4 regions of the Pseudomonas sp. DR48 genome follow, and region 1 is predicted to be linked to each of the others. Evidence: predicted binding sites of a transcription regulator. Region 1 holds the regulator's gene; each other region holds the start of a gene.
The links. Region 1 encodes FliA, which starts transcription of late flagellar genes. Its sites were predicted from a motif close to CTAAAGTTTNNNNNNNNNNNGCCGNTAA; they were not measured.
Positions count from the first base shown of each region.

Region 1 (3,231 bases):
CGGTCTACCTGGCTGGCCATGAGCACGAGCTTGAGCAGATTGCTTTCAACTTCGGTGACCAATTGGGTCACGCGCTTGATCACCTGACCGGTGAGGTCCTGGTAATCCTGAGCCAGCAGGATGTCGTTGAGGTTGCTCGACACCGTGCGATTGTCTTCGCTGCTGCGTGTCAGGAAACCGTCGACCCGGCGCGCCAGTTCACGGAACTCTTCAGCCCCGACTTCGCGGCGCATGAACCGCCCCCAATCCGTGCTCAATGCCTGGGCTTCCTGGCTCAGGCCGTTGACCAGCGGTGTGGCGTTCTCCACCAGATCCATGGTGCGGTTGGCGGCGGCCTCGGTCAGTTTGACCACGTACCCCAGACGCTCGGTGGCATCGGTGATCTGGGAAACTTCCTCGGCTTGCGGCATGTTCGGGTCAATCTGGAAATTGACGATCGCGCTATGCAGCTCGCGAGTGAGCTTGCCCACCTCCTGATACAGGCCGCGGTCACGGGTCTGATTGAGCTCATGGATCAGTTGCACAGCGTCGCCGAACTTGCCCTTTTCAAGGCTGTTGACCAATTCGACCGCGTGTTTTTTCAGGGTCGATTCAAAATCGCCCTGTGAAGATTCGTTAGTGTCCATAGCTCCCCCGGTGACGCAGTGTCTCAACCGATGCGTTCGAAAATCTTTTCGATTTTTTCTTTCAACGCCTGGGCCGTGAAGGGTTTGACCACATAGCCGTTAACACCGGCCTGGGCCGCTTCGATGATCTGCTCGCGCTTGGCTTCAGCGGTGACCATCAGCACTGGCAGGTGCTTGAGCTTTTCATCGGCGCGCACGTGGCGCAGCAGATCGATGCCGGTCATGCCAGGCATGTTCCAGTCCGTTACCAGAAAGTCGATGCTGCCGCTGTTGAGAACCGGAATGGCAGTAGTGCCATCGTCAGCCTCGACCGTGTTGGTGAACCCAAGATCACGCAACAGGTTTTTTATGATCCGCCGCATCGTTGAGAAGTCATCAACGATGAGGATTTTCATGTTCTTGTCCAATTCGACCTCCAAGCAGTCTTAAACGCGCCCAGCACCTGGACACGCCATTTCAATCAATCCGGCAATGCACTCGATGACTGTCTGGAGCACAACAAATCGCGACCGGTGCAGCTAATCCCGCACCGGTCCCGCTCGCAGTGTCCCCACACTGCCTTCAGCGCGCTCGCCACTCCCCCAAACGCCCCCGCAAGCGGGCCGCGCACTGGCTGTGTAACTGGCTGACCCGGGATTCGCTGACCCCAAGGACCTCACCGATTTCCTTGAGGTTCAGCTCTTCGTCGTAGTACAGCGCCAACACCAGTCGCTCACGCTCCGGCAAATTGGCAATCGCGTCCGCCAGCGCCGCCTGGAAGCGTTCATCTTCCAGATCGCGTGACGGTTCCAGATGTGCACTCGCGCCATCCTCGTGCAGCCCTTCGTGTTCGCCGTCCTGCAACAGATCGTCGAAACTGAATAACCGGCTGCCCAGGGTGTCGTTCAAAATCCCGTAATAATCGTCGAGACTCAATTGGAGTTCGGCCGCAACTTCGTGATCTTTAGCGTCACGACCGGTTTTAGCTTCAATCGAGCGAATTGCGTCGCTGACCATGCGGGTATTGCGGTGGACCGAACGTGGTGCCCAGTCCCCCTTGCGAACTTCATCGAGCATCGCGCCGCGGATTCGAATGCCCGCGTACGTCTCGAAACTCGCGCCCTTGCTGGCGTCATATTTGGTCGACACTTCAAGCAGGCCGATCATGCCGGCCTGGATCAGATCTTCAACCTGAACACTGGCTGGCAGACGTGCCAGCAGGTGGTAAGCAATGCGTTTGACCAGTGGCGCGTAACGCTCGATCAGCTCGTACTGCGCGTCACGTGCCGACTTCTTGTAGAGGTTGTAGCCACTGGCTGTCATAGGACGGGTCCTGCGGTCTGTTGCACGAGACGCTCAACGAAAAACTCCAGGTGCCCACGCGGGTTGGCAGGCAACGGCCAGGTATCGACCTTCTGCGCAATCGCCTTGAACGCCAGGGCGCACTTGGAGCGCGGGAAGGCTTCGTAGACGGCGCGCTGCTTCTGCACAGCCTTGCGTACGCTTTCGTCGTAAGGCACGGCGCCGACGTATTGTAGGGCGACGTCAAGGAAGCGATCCGTGACCTTGGTCAACTTGGCAAACAGGTTGCGACCTTCCTGCGGGCTCTGCGCCATGTTGGCCAGCACGCGGAAGCGGTTCATGCCGTAATCGCGGTTCAGTAATTTGATCAGTGCGTAGGCGTCTGTGATCGAAGTCGGCTCGTCGCACACCACCAGCAAGACTTCTTGCGCGGCGCGAACAAAACTGACTACCGAGTCACCAATACCTGCAGCTGTATCGATCACCAGGACATCGAGGTTGTCGCCGATGTCGCTGAAGGCCTGGATCAGGCCGGCGTGTTGAGCCGGGCTCAAATGAACCATGCTCTGGGTGCCGGACGCGGCCGGGACGATGCGGATGCCGCCGGGGCCCTGCAACAGAACGTCGCGCAGCTCACAGCGGCCTTCGATCACGTCGGCCAGGGTACGTTTGGGTGTCAGTCCCAGCAGGACGTCGACGTTCGCCAACCCCAGGTCGGCGTCCAACAGCATGACGCGACGGCCGAGCTCAGCCAGGGCCAGTGACAAATTCACTGACACGTTAGTCTTGCCGACGCCACCCTTGCCGCCGGTCACCGCGATCACCTGTACGGGATGCATGCTGCCCATGTTATTTCTTTACCTTGTCTTGCATAGACGGAGGCCACATTACTGGCTGCGCGTTCACAAACGGAACAATGCATGGCAGACCATCGATGTAGGTACGAAAACTGTTCATTACTACCTCAGCCAACCTGCTTGGTCGGACTGTGGTAAATATCAGCGAACATGTCAGCCATGGCTTCTTCGCTGGGTTCTTCCTGCATTTGCACGCTAACGGCGCGACTGACCAACTGATGACGACGCGGCAGATGCAAATCATCCGGAATCCGCGGGCCATCCGTCAGGTAGGCCACCGGCAATTCATGACTGATTGCCAGGCTTAACACCTCTCCCAGACTTGCCGTTTCATCCAGTTTAGTCAGGATGCAGCCAGCGAGCCCGCAGCGTTTGTAACTGTGATAAGCGGCCGTTAGAACCTGTTTCTGGCTGGTGGTTGCCAGCACCAGGTAATTTTTTGATTTGATGCCACGGCCGGCCAGGCT
Region 1 is NZ_CP081946.1:3,736,002-3,739,232, reverse strand. It holds gene K5K95_RS16870 (protein phosphatase CheZ) at 1-626, opposite strand, end outside; gene K5K95_RS16865 (chemotaxis response regulator CheY) at 650-1,021, opposite strand; gene fliA (RNA polymerase sigma factor FliA) at 1,188-1,928, opposite strand; gene fleN (flagellar synthesis regulator FleN) at 1,925-2,755, opposite strand; gene flhF (flagellar biosynthesis protein FlhF) at 2,872-3,231, opposite strand, start outside.

Region 2 (3,231 bases), 2.4 Mb from region 1:
TCCGCCATCGGGTTGGGCTGCATGGGCATGACCGATTTCTACACCACGGGCGTCGATACCCGCGAAGCCACCGCCACCTTGCACCGTGCGCTGGAGTTGGGAATCAATTTTCTCGACACCGCCGACATGTACGGCCCGCACACCAACGAAACGTTGATTGGCAAAGCCATTGTCGGCAAACGCGACCAGGTATTTCTGGCCAGCAAGTTCGGGATCGTCCGCGATCCGTCGAACCCCGACGCACGGGGCGTCAATGGCCGGCCGGAGTACATTCGCGCGGCGATCGACGGCACCTTGAAACGCCTGGGCGTTGAAACCCTGGATTTGTATTACCAGCACCGGATCGATCCGCAGGTGGCCATCGAGGAAACCGTCGGGGCGATGGCCGAACTGGTGAAAGCTGGCAAGGTTCGTTATCTGGGACTGAGCGAAGCGTCGGTGACCACTCTGGAGCGCGCTCACAAGGTGCATCCGATCAGCGCACTGCAAAGTGAATATTCGCTGTGGAGCCGCGATCAGGAGGAAAACGGTTGCCTGGCCGCGTGTCAGCGCCTGGGCATTGCTTTCGTCCCTTACAGCCCGTTGGGACGTGGCTTTTTGACCGGGGCACTGAAAAGCCCGGACGACTTTGCCGCTGACGATTACCGTCGCTTCAGCCCGCGCTTTCAAGGGGAAAACTTCGCCAAGAATCTGTTGCTGGTGCAGCAGGTGCAAGCCCTGGCCGTGGACAAAGGCGTGACCGCCGGGCAACTGGCGTTGGCCTGGGTGTTGGCGCAGGGTGACTACCTGATCCCGATTCCAGGGACCAAGCAGCGTAAATACCTTGAAGAAAACGTCGCCGCGCTGGACGTCAGGTTAAGCCCTGACGAGTTGCAGGCGCTGGAAGCGATATTTCCCGCACATGCCACCGCAGGCTTGCGTTATCCCGAGGAAGTCATGAAGTTGCTCGACCGCTAACAGCCATCTGGCCCACCCGTAACCCGAGTGGGCCAGTACTGCGTCAGGCCTTGCTTTTAACGCCTTTGTCAGTCGGCACTGTCGTCCCGTTGCCCTTGCCGTAAGTTTGCAGGTTCTGCAGGACGTAGATTGCCTTCTTGTATTCCGGGATCAACCCGGCAGCGTACTTGTCGCCCTTGATACTGTTGCTCTGGATGGTGTCGAGTTGCGTGGCGAAATACGCCAGGGCATTAAACTTGGCATCCGGGTCACTTTGCACGCCGAAGCGGTCGAACTTGTCACCGGCATTCATCAGCGTCATCGCCGTAATGTCGGAAATCAGCCCTCTGTCTCTCAGGAAGGCACTGAGATTGCCCAATTGTTTGGCCGATACATTTTCCGGGTCGAAACCTTTTACGTTCCGGTGGATTTTCAGCTCATCCATTTTCGCCGTATTCAGCACGTTTGGATTATTACCCACCAGCGCCAGCATTTCCCTGACTCGGGCGCTTTGAGAGACAACTTTGCCGCCGCCCGTGTTCTGAACCAGTAGTCCTGCCTTGGCGGTCCAGCCACCGGTTAGGCCGATAGTCATGAATGAACTCCCGACTGCGTGACCATACAAACTCCTTGTTTAAACCACTTTTAGTGCGGGCGAGTATCAGGCTGGCAACTAGCCACACCAACAGTTATTTGTGTTTTTTACAATTCTCGTACAATTCAGATACAAAGCCGCAACGGCCCTGTTTCATTGGCCTATGCCAACTTCCGGAAATTGGCATAGCTAACTAATCCGCATGTTTGTACGTCTTGGTTAGTTTATTTGTATCAAAACAGATACCCGCCAGCCCGAACCGTCCGTCACCTTCCCTCCTTCTTGCACGTCCGTACCTAAAGCTCGCCATCAGCAGGCCGATAGCCCGATGAAGCGCCGATTTTCATCGCGAAAACCACAATAAGAACGCTGCACAAGGACCGGTCCCATGCCCGCATTCCGCACCATCCAGGCTCGCTACACCCTGTTTCTGGTCCTGTTCATTCTTCTGCTGTCCGTGCTGACAGTCGTCGGCATCAGCCAGTTGGTCGCCCCGAAACTTCGCCACACCGAAGAACAGGTGGCCCTCAATCGCATTGCCGAAGTCGCCGAGCAAATCCAGGGCGAATTGAACAAGGTGCAGGCGCAACAGCGCAGCATCACCCAGACCATTCCCCTGCTCGACAGTGCGGCGATCGATACGGTGTTGCCCGGCCTGGTTGATCAGTACGGCGAATTGAAAGTCTTTGGCGGCGGGATCTGGCCGTTGCCTGGCCAGCGTGAGGCCGGGCGCAACAAGTTCAGCACCTTCTGGCACCGCGATGCCTCGGGCAAATTGGCAGTCAACACCTTCTGGAACAGCGACGCCGCCCCCAACTATTACGACCAGAGCTGGTACAAGGGCGGCATGCAAACCCCGCGCGGCCAATGCGCCTGGGCGGCTGCCTATAAAGATGACGCCAGCGCCGAGCCGCGCACCAACTGCGCCATGGCCATTCAGAAAAATGGCGCCGCGTACGGTGTGTCGACCATTGACGTGACCCTGGGCTTCTTCAATGACCTGATCGCGCGCAAGGAAAAAGACCTCGGCGCAGAAATGCTGATCGTCGAAGCCGATGGCAAGATCATCAGCAACAGCTCGCGGATCAGCGGGCCGATTGTGCTGAAGAACATCAGTGAACTGGCCGGCAACTCGCCCTTCGCCAGTCAAGTGAAGGCCGGCCTGCAAAACCGTGATCAAGCGCAACGGGTCGAATTCGACAACAACGGCGAAGCCAGCACCTTCTTCATGCGACCGATCGAAGGCACGCCGTGGTTCCTCGCCACCGCCCTGCCGACCAAACTGATTACCGCCCAGCGCGACGACGTGCTCAGCACCTTGAGCCTGCTGCAGATTCCGATGGTGATCCTGTTGGTGTTGCTGCAGGTCTATGCAATTCGCCAACTGATCCAACGCATGAAAATCCTCAAGGCCAACATCGACGCACTGTCCGCCGGCGACGCTGACCTGACCAAACGCATCACCATCCGTGCCGAAGATGAACTGGGCGCCATCGGCCATTCGGTCAACGCGTTCATCATCTATTTGCAGAACATGATCGGCGAAGTCACGCAAGCCACAGGCGCCATGGCGTCCAGCCTGGACAACCTGCAGCGCACCTCCGCCCACACCAGCCAGATTCTGGTGCGTCATGCCTCGGAGACCGACCAGACCGTCACCGCGATCACCGAAATGAGCTCGACCGCTGAAAGCGTCGCGC
Region 2 is NZ_CP081946.1:6,114,199-6,117,429, forward strand. It holds gene K5K95_RS27580 (aldo/keto reductase) at 1-957, shown strand, start outside; gene K5K95_RS27585 (hypothetical protein) at 1,001-1,531, opposite strand; gene K5K95_RS27590 (methyl-accepting chemotaxis protein) at 1,920-3,231, shown strand, end outside.
Region 2: a site for FliA is predicted at 1,828-1,855, ahead of K5K95_RS27590 (methyl-accepting chemotaxis protein). Genes of this name have one in related genera too.

Region 3 (3,231 bases), 2.3 Mb from region 1:
CCTGTAGCAGCTGCGGCAGCTGCTACAGGCGCATTGCTATACGCGAAACTGCTTGAGCAATCCGTTCAACTGCTCGCTCAAGTCCTTGAGCCGAACGCTGGCCATACTCGATTGCTCGGCCGCCAATGCCGTGCTGTGGGACAACCCAGCAGCCTGGGTGACGTTCTGATTGATGTCTTCCACTACATGGGCTTGCTGCAAGGTCGCACTGGCAATCGAGGCGTTCAGGCCATTGAGGTTGCGCAAGGCTTGCCCGATCGCATTCAGGCTGGCACCGGCCAGGCCTGCCTGTTCAATGGTCAGTTGCGAGGCGCGGCTGCTGTCGCCGATCACTTTGACCGCTGCTTCGGAATGGTTTTGCAGGCGTTCGATCATCGACTGGATCTCTGCCGTGGACTTTTGGGTGCGCTGGGCCAGCAGGCGCACCTCGTCGGCCACCACTGCAAAGCCACGACCTTGCTCACCGGCCCGCGCCGCTTCGATCGCCGCGTTGAGCGCCAACAGGTTGGTTTGCTCGGCGATGGAGCGGATGACCTCCAGGACACTACCAATCTGTGTGCTTTCAGCGGCCAGGGTGCGAATCACTTCGACAGCTTGATCGATGGTGCCGGACAGTTTGTCGATCTGCTGCAAGCTGCCATCAATGTTGATTTGTCCCTGCTGCGCCTGAGATTCGGCATCGCGCATTTCGCTGGCCGCATGCTCGGCGTTCTTGGCTACATCCTGCACGCCATAAGTGACTTCGTTGATCGCGGTCGCCACCAGCTCCATTTGCTGGGATTGTTGCTGGCTGCGTTGCTGGGCCTGAGCCGCGTCGTTGCCCAGTTCGCTGGATGACTGGCCCAGCTCGCTGGCGGAGACTTGCAATTGACTGATCACCCCTCGCAGCTTGGCGGTGAACGCATTGAAGTGGCGAGCCAGTTGAGTGACTTCATCGCGGCCGTGGGTGTCGAGGCTGCGGGTCAGATCGCTCTCGCCGCTGGCGATATTGGCCATGGCGTTCACGGTGTCCTGAAGCGGGCGCACGATGCTGCGCGCAATCATGATCACCAGCAATGCCATGATCAGCGCAATCACCAGGCCGACGACAGAAGCCTTCCATACCTGGCCATAGAACTCGGCCTGCATGTCATCGATGTAGACACCCGAACCAATCACCCACCCCCAAGGTTCGAACAGTTTGACGTAGGAGGTTTTCTCGACCGGGGCGCTGGCACCCGGCTTCGGCCAGCGGTAGTTGATCGTGCCGGCGCCCTTGGCCTTGGCGACGGCCACCATTTCGTTGAACAGCGCAAAACCGTCCGGGTCGCGGATCGCCGAGAGGTTCTGGCCATCCAGTTTTGGGTTGGCCGGGTGCATGATCATCACAGGCGTCAGATCGTTGATCCAGAAATAGTCATTCTGGTCATAACGCAGCCCGCGAACGGCCGACAGCGCTTGCTTCTGTGCAGCCTCGCGGGTCAGCGTGCCGGCCGTTTCCAGGTCATGGAAGTAGCTTAAAATGCCGCTGGCAGTCTGCACCACGTGCTGGGTTTTCTGAGCCTTGCCCAGATAAAGGTCGTCGTGGATCTGCTTGAGCATCAGCACGCCCAGCGTCAATAGCATCACCACCGAGACGATCAAAATAAGCCACAAACGTCGGCTGATCGACACATTACGCAAGCTGTTCATAACGCTGTCACTCCGGTTCTTGTTCTTGTAATAAACGATGGTCAGCATCCAACCACGCTTTGGCCTGTCGGGCATATGCGACCCAAGTCTCATGACGCGGCAGCGTTATCGTGGCTTGTCTGATAGGATTTCGGCCCCGCGCGAAGAAACCTGAATCCAAGTTGATTTTTCACGGGATTTTTACCGGAGTGTCTGGATCCTCTGCGCGCGGACTTCAGCTACGCTTGGCGCAGTCAACGCTTAAAAAAATTAATGGGGCATGCCTTTTCGCATTGCCTTTGGGGGATTGATGGATCTGTGGACCGCCTTTCAGGCATTGATTCTTGGGGTTGTAGAAGGGCTGACAGAGTTTTTGCCCATTTCCAGTACCGGTCACCAAATCATCGTGGCGGATTTGCTCGACTTCGGTGGCGAACGGGCGATTGCGTTCAACATCATTATTCAGTTGGGGGCAATCCTGGCGGTGGTATGGGAATTTCGCCGCAAGATCCTCGACGTGGTGACCGGTTTGCCGACGCAACCCAGCGCTCGCCGGTTTACTGCCAACCTGCTGATCGCCTTTATGCCGGCCGTGGTGTTGGGCGTACTCTTTTCCAACCTGATTCATGAATACCTGTTCAACCCGATTACCGTCGCAACGGCGTTGGTCGTGGGCGGGATCATCATGTTGTGGGCCGAGCAGCGTCAGCATGAAGTGCACGCTGAAACCGTGGACGAGATCACCTGGAAAGACGCATTGAAAGTCGGCTTCGCCCAGTGCCTGGCGATGATTCCCGGTACTTCGCGTTCCGGCTCGACCATCATTGGTGGCTTGCTGTTCGGCCTGTCGCGCAAGACCGCAACCGAGTTCTCGTTCTTCCTGGCGATGCCGACCATGGTGGCTGCGGCGGTGTATTCGGGCTTTAAATACCGTCACCTGTTCGTGCCGGCGGATTTGCCGGTGTTCGCCATCGGCTTCGTGACCGCGTTCATCTTCGCGATGATTGCCGTCAAAGCCTTGCTCAAGTTCATCGCCAGCCACAGCTATGCCGCGTTTGCCTGGTATCGCATCGTGTTCGGCCTGCTCATCCTGGCCACCTGGCAGTTCGGTTGGGTCGACTGGGCCGCGGCGCGGCCATGAGTGACTCCAGCGCGCGCAACAACCCCGGACGCCGGTCCGGGGGAGAGCGGGTCCAGTATCCACAGTTGAAACTGTTGGTGTTTTTGATCCTGTGCGCGCTGCCGCTGACCGGCTCGGTGCGGTTATGGTTGCGCGGGGTTTCGCTGATTCCCCTGGCGGCCTACGGCATCGTCAGCGTGCTGGCGTTCGTTCTGTACTGGAGTGACAAGCGCAAGGCGCGCGCCGACAGTTGGCGCACCCCGGAGAACGTCTTGCACGCGGTGGAACTGGCGGGCGGCTGGCCGGGCGCCTTGCTGGCCCAGCAAGTGTTTCGGCACAAGACCCGCAAGCTCTCGTTCCAGCTGGTGTTCTGGCTCATCGTGCTCATGCACCAGGTCTTCTGGATCGACCAACTGTTCCTCGGTGCGAACTTGTTTGCCCTGGGCTGAAAGAGCTGGCCT
Region 3 is NZ_CP081946.1:6,063,141-6,066,371, reverse strand. It holds gene K5K95_RS27350 (methyl-accepting chemotaxis protein) at 37-1,671, opposite strand; gene K5K95_RS27345 (undecaprenyl-diphosphate phosphatase) at 1,961-2,791, shown strand; gene K5K95_RS27340 (DUF1294 domain-containing protein) at 2,788-3,219, shown strand; gene K5K95_RS27335 (MmcQ/YjbR family DNA-binding protein) at 3,231-3,231, opposite strand, start outside.
Region 3: a site for FliA is predicted at 1,799-1,826, ahead of K5K95_RS27350 (methyl-accepting chemotaxis protein). Genes of this name have one in related genera too.

Region 4 (3,231 bases), 3.2 Mb from region 1:
ACTCATCGCGGACCAGGGTAATGCGATCGGTGTTCACCGGCAGGCCGTAGAAACGCGGGCCGTTGAGGCTGGCGAACGCTTCGAGCTTGTCCAGCGCGTTGCGCTGTTCGAAGGCTTCGGCGTACATCTCGATGGCGGCATAAGCCGTATAGCAACCGGCACAGCCGCAGGCCGCTTCCTTGGCATGCTGGGCATGAGGCGCCGAGTCGGTGCCGAGGAAGAACTTGTCGCTGCCGCTGGTGGCGGCATCGAGCAGGGCTTCCTGGTGGGTATTGCGCTTGAGGATCGGCAGGCAATAGAAGTGTGGCCGAATCCCGCCCACCAGCATGTGGTTGCGGTTGTACAGCAGGTGATGGGCGGTGATGGTTGCGCCAACATTGGCCGAAGCCTCGTTGACGAACTGCACGGCGTCAGCGGTGGTGATGTGTTCGAACACCACTTTGAGCGTCGGGAAACGCTCGACCACACGACGCATGTGCTCATCGATGAACAGTTTTTCGCGATCGAACACGTCGACATCGCTACGGGTGACTTCGCCGTGAATCAGCAAGGGCATCCCGACCTCGGCCATGGCCTCGAGTGCAGGGAAGATCTTGTCGATACTGGTGACACCAGAGTCCGAGTTAGTCGTCGCGCCGGCCGGGTACAGCTTGGCGGCGTAAACGAAACCGCTGGCCTTGGCCTCGCGAATTTCCTCGGGTTGGGTACGGTCGGTCAGGTACAGCACCATCAACGGTTCGAAGCGACTGCCAGCCGGGCGTGCAGCGAGAATCCGCTGTCGATAGCCATCGGCTTCAGCGGCGTTACGCACCGGAGGTACCAGGTTGGGCATGATGATGGCGCGGCCAAAGGTGCGCGCAACATCGGCAACGGTATTGGTCAACACGGCACCATCGCGAAGATGGATATGCCAGTCGTCGGGACGCAGCAGGGTCAGGCGGTCGGACATGAGGGGATTCCAGGCGGGTCAAACTGAGGGGAATGCTACCGGAAAAGACTCTTCCAGGCACTCGCTATCAAGTTTTGAAGGAAGCTTCCGATATCCAGTAGTACGCCGTAAACATGCGTGTGTCGGTCTTTTTGTTGTAGAAGCCAGTGGAGCCTCCCGTGCGCCAGCGTTATTTAGCCTTGCTCAGTGTGTTTGCCAGCCTTCCCGCAATGGCGCTCACTTTCCAGACGCGTCTGGAGAGCATCGAGTGGACGGTCGAAGGTGACAAGTTCGAATGCCGCCTGAGTCAGCCGATCACCGATTTCGGGTCGGGTGAGTTCGTGCGCCGTGCTGGCGAGCAGGCGACGTTTCGTCTCAAATCCTACAACGCGATGATCGGCGGCGGTTCTGCGACCCTGCTGGCAGCGGCTGCGCCGTGGCAACCGGGACGTGGCGACATCAACCTGGGGTCGGTGCGAATCGGCAGCGGCAATGTGCTGTTCAACAGTTCGCAAGTTCAGGCCGGGCGCCTGATCAGTGGATTGATGGACGGCCGCAGCCCGGTCATCCGGCATTCCTCCGGCGACGGTCGAGTGTCTGAGGTGCGCCTGTTGCCGGTCAAGTTCAGCAAGGCCTTCAACGACTACCAGGGTTGCGTCGCAAAATTGCTGCCGAAGAATTTCGAACAGGTCAAACAGTCCGAAATCGGCTTCCCGGGTGAAGGTGTTGACCTCGATGCGCGGGGCAAGGCCCAGTTGCAGGTGATGCTGGAGTTCATGAAGGCCGATCCGACGGTCAATCATATCGAGCTCGACGGGCACTCCGACAACAGCGGCAATCGTCTGACCAACCGCGAATTGTCACGCCGTCGGGCGTTGGCGGTGATGGATTTTTTCAAGGCCAATGGCATTCAGGAATCGCAGATCACCCTGCGTTTCCACGGTGAGCGTTATCCTGTGGCACCGAACACCAGCCCCGCCAACCGCGCGAAGAATCGCCGGGTCGCGGTGCGCCTGGAGCGGGTCGCCCCGACCGAGAAAGTGGCGCCTCAAGTCGCGACGCCCGGCAGCGCTGCCACGACCTCCTGAACCCGCTGAAATCGTCGCTCGCTCGACATAATCTGTCGCTTCGTCGTCATAAGCTGTCGCGCCTCTGTAAATTATTTCGTATGACCGGTAGACTTCACGGCTTTCCGTAGAACCCCGTGGAGTGATGGCATGGCGGACGTAAACAAGGTCGTTCTGGCGTATTCCGGCGGCCTGGACACTTCGGTGATCCTCAAGTGGCTGCAGGATACTTATAACTGTGAAGTCGTGACCTTCACCGCTGACCTGGGTCAGGGCGAAGAGGTCGAACCTGCACGCGCCAAGGCACAAGCCATGGGCGTCAAAGAGATCTACATCGACGACTTGCGCGAAGAGTTCGTGCGCGATTTCGTTTTCCCGATGTTCCGCGCCAACACCGTTTACGAAGGCGAGTACCTGCTGGGTACTTCCATCGCTCGTCCGTTGATCGCCAAACGCCTGATCGAAATCGCCAACGAAACCGGTGCTGACGCCATTTCCCACGGCGCTACCGGCAAAGGCAACGACCAGGTTCGTTTCGAACTCGGTGCCTACGCCTTGAAGCCAGGCGTAAAAGTGATTGCTCCGTGGCGCGAATGGGACTTGCTGTCCCGTGAAAAGCTGATGGATTACGCTGAAAAGCACAACATCCCGATCGAGCGTCACGGCAAGAAAAAATCCCCGTACTCGATGGATGCCAACTTGCTGCACATCTCCTATGAAGGCGGCGTGCTGGAAGACACCTGGACCGAGCACGAAGAAGACATGTGGAAATGGACCGTCTCTCCGGAGAAGGCTCCAGACAAGGCGCAGTACCTGGAACTGACCTACCGCAACGGCGACATCGTGGCACTGGACGGCGTCGAAATGACCCCGGCCACCGTGCTGGCGACCCTGAACCGTATCGGTGGCGAACACGGTATCGGCCGTCTCGACATCGTCGAGAACCGTTACGTGGGCATGAAGTCCCGTGGCTGCTACGAAACCCCTGGCGGCACCATCATGCTGCGCGCTCACCGTGCGATCGAATCGATCACCCTGGACCGTGAAGTGGCTCACCTCAAAGACGAGCTGATGCCTAAATACGCCAGCCTGATCTACACCGGTTACTGGTGGAGCCCTGAGCGTCTGATGCTGCAACAGATGATCGATGCGTCCCAGGCACACGTGAACGGCGTTGTGCGCCTGAAGCTGTACAAGGGGAACGTGATCGTTACCGGTCGCAAGTCCGACGAATCG
Region 4 is NZ_CP081946.1:536,369-539,599, reverse strand. It holds gene pyrC (dihydroorotase) at 1-949, opposite strand, end outside; gene K5K95_RS02495 (flagellar protein MotY) at 1,108-2,016, shown strand; gene K5K95_RS02490 (argininosuccinate synthase) at 2,146-3,231, shown strand, end outside.
Region 4: a site for FliA is predicted at 1,016-1,043, ahead of K5K95_RS02495 (flagellar protein MotY). Genes of this name have one in related genera too.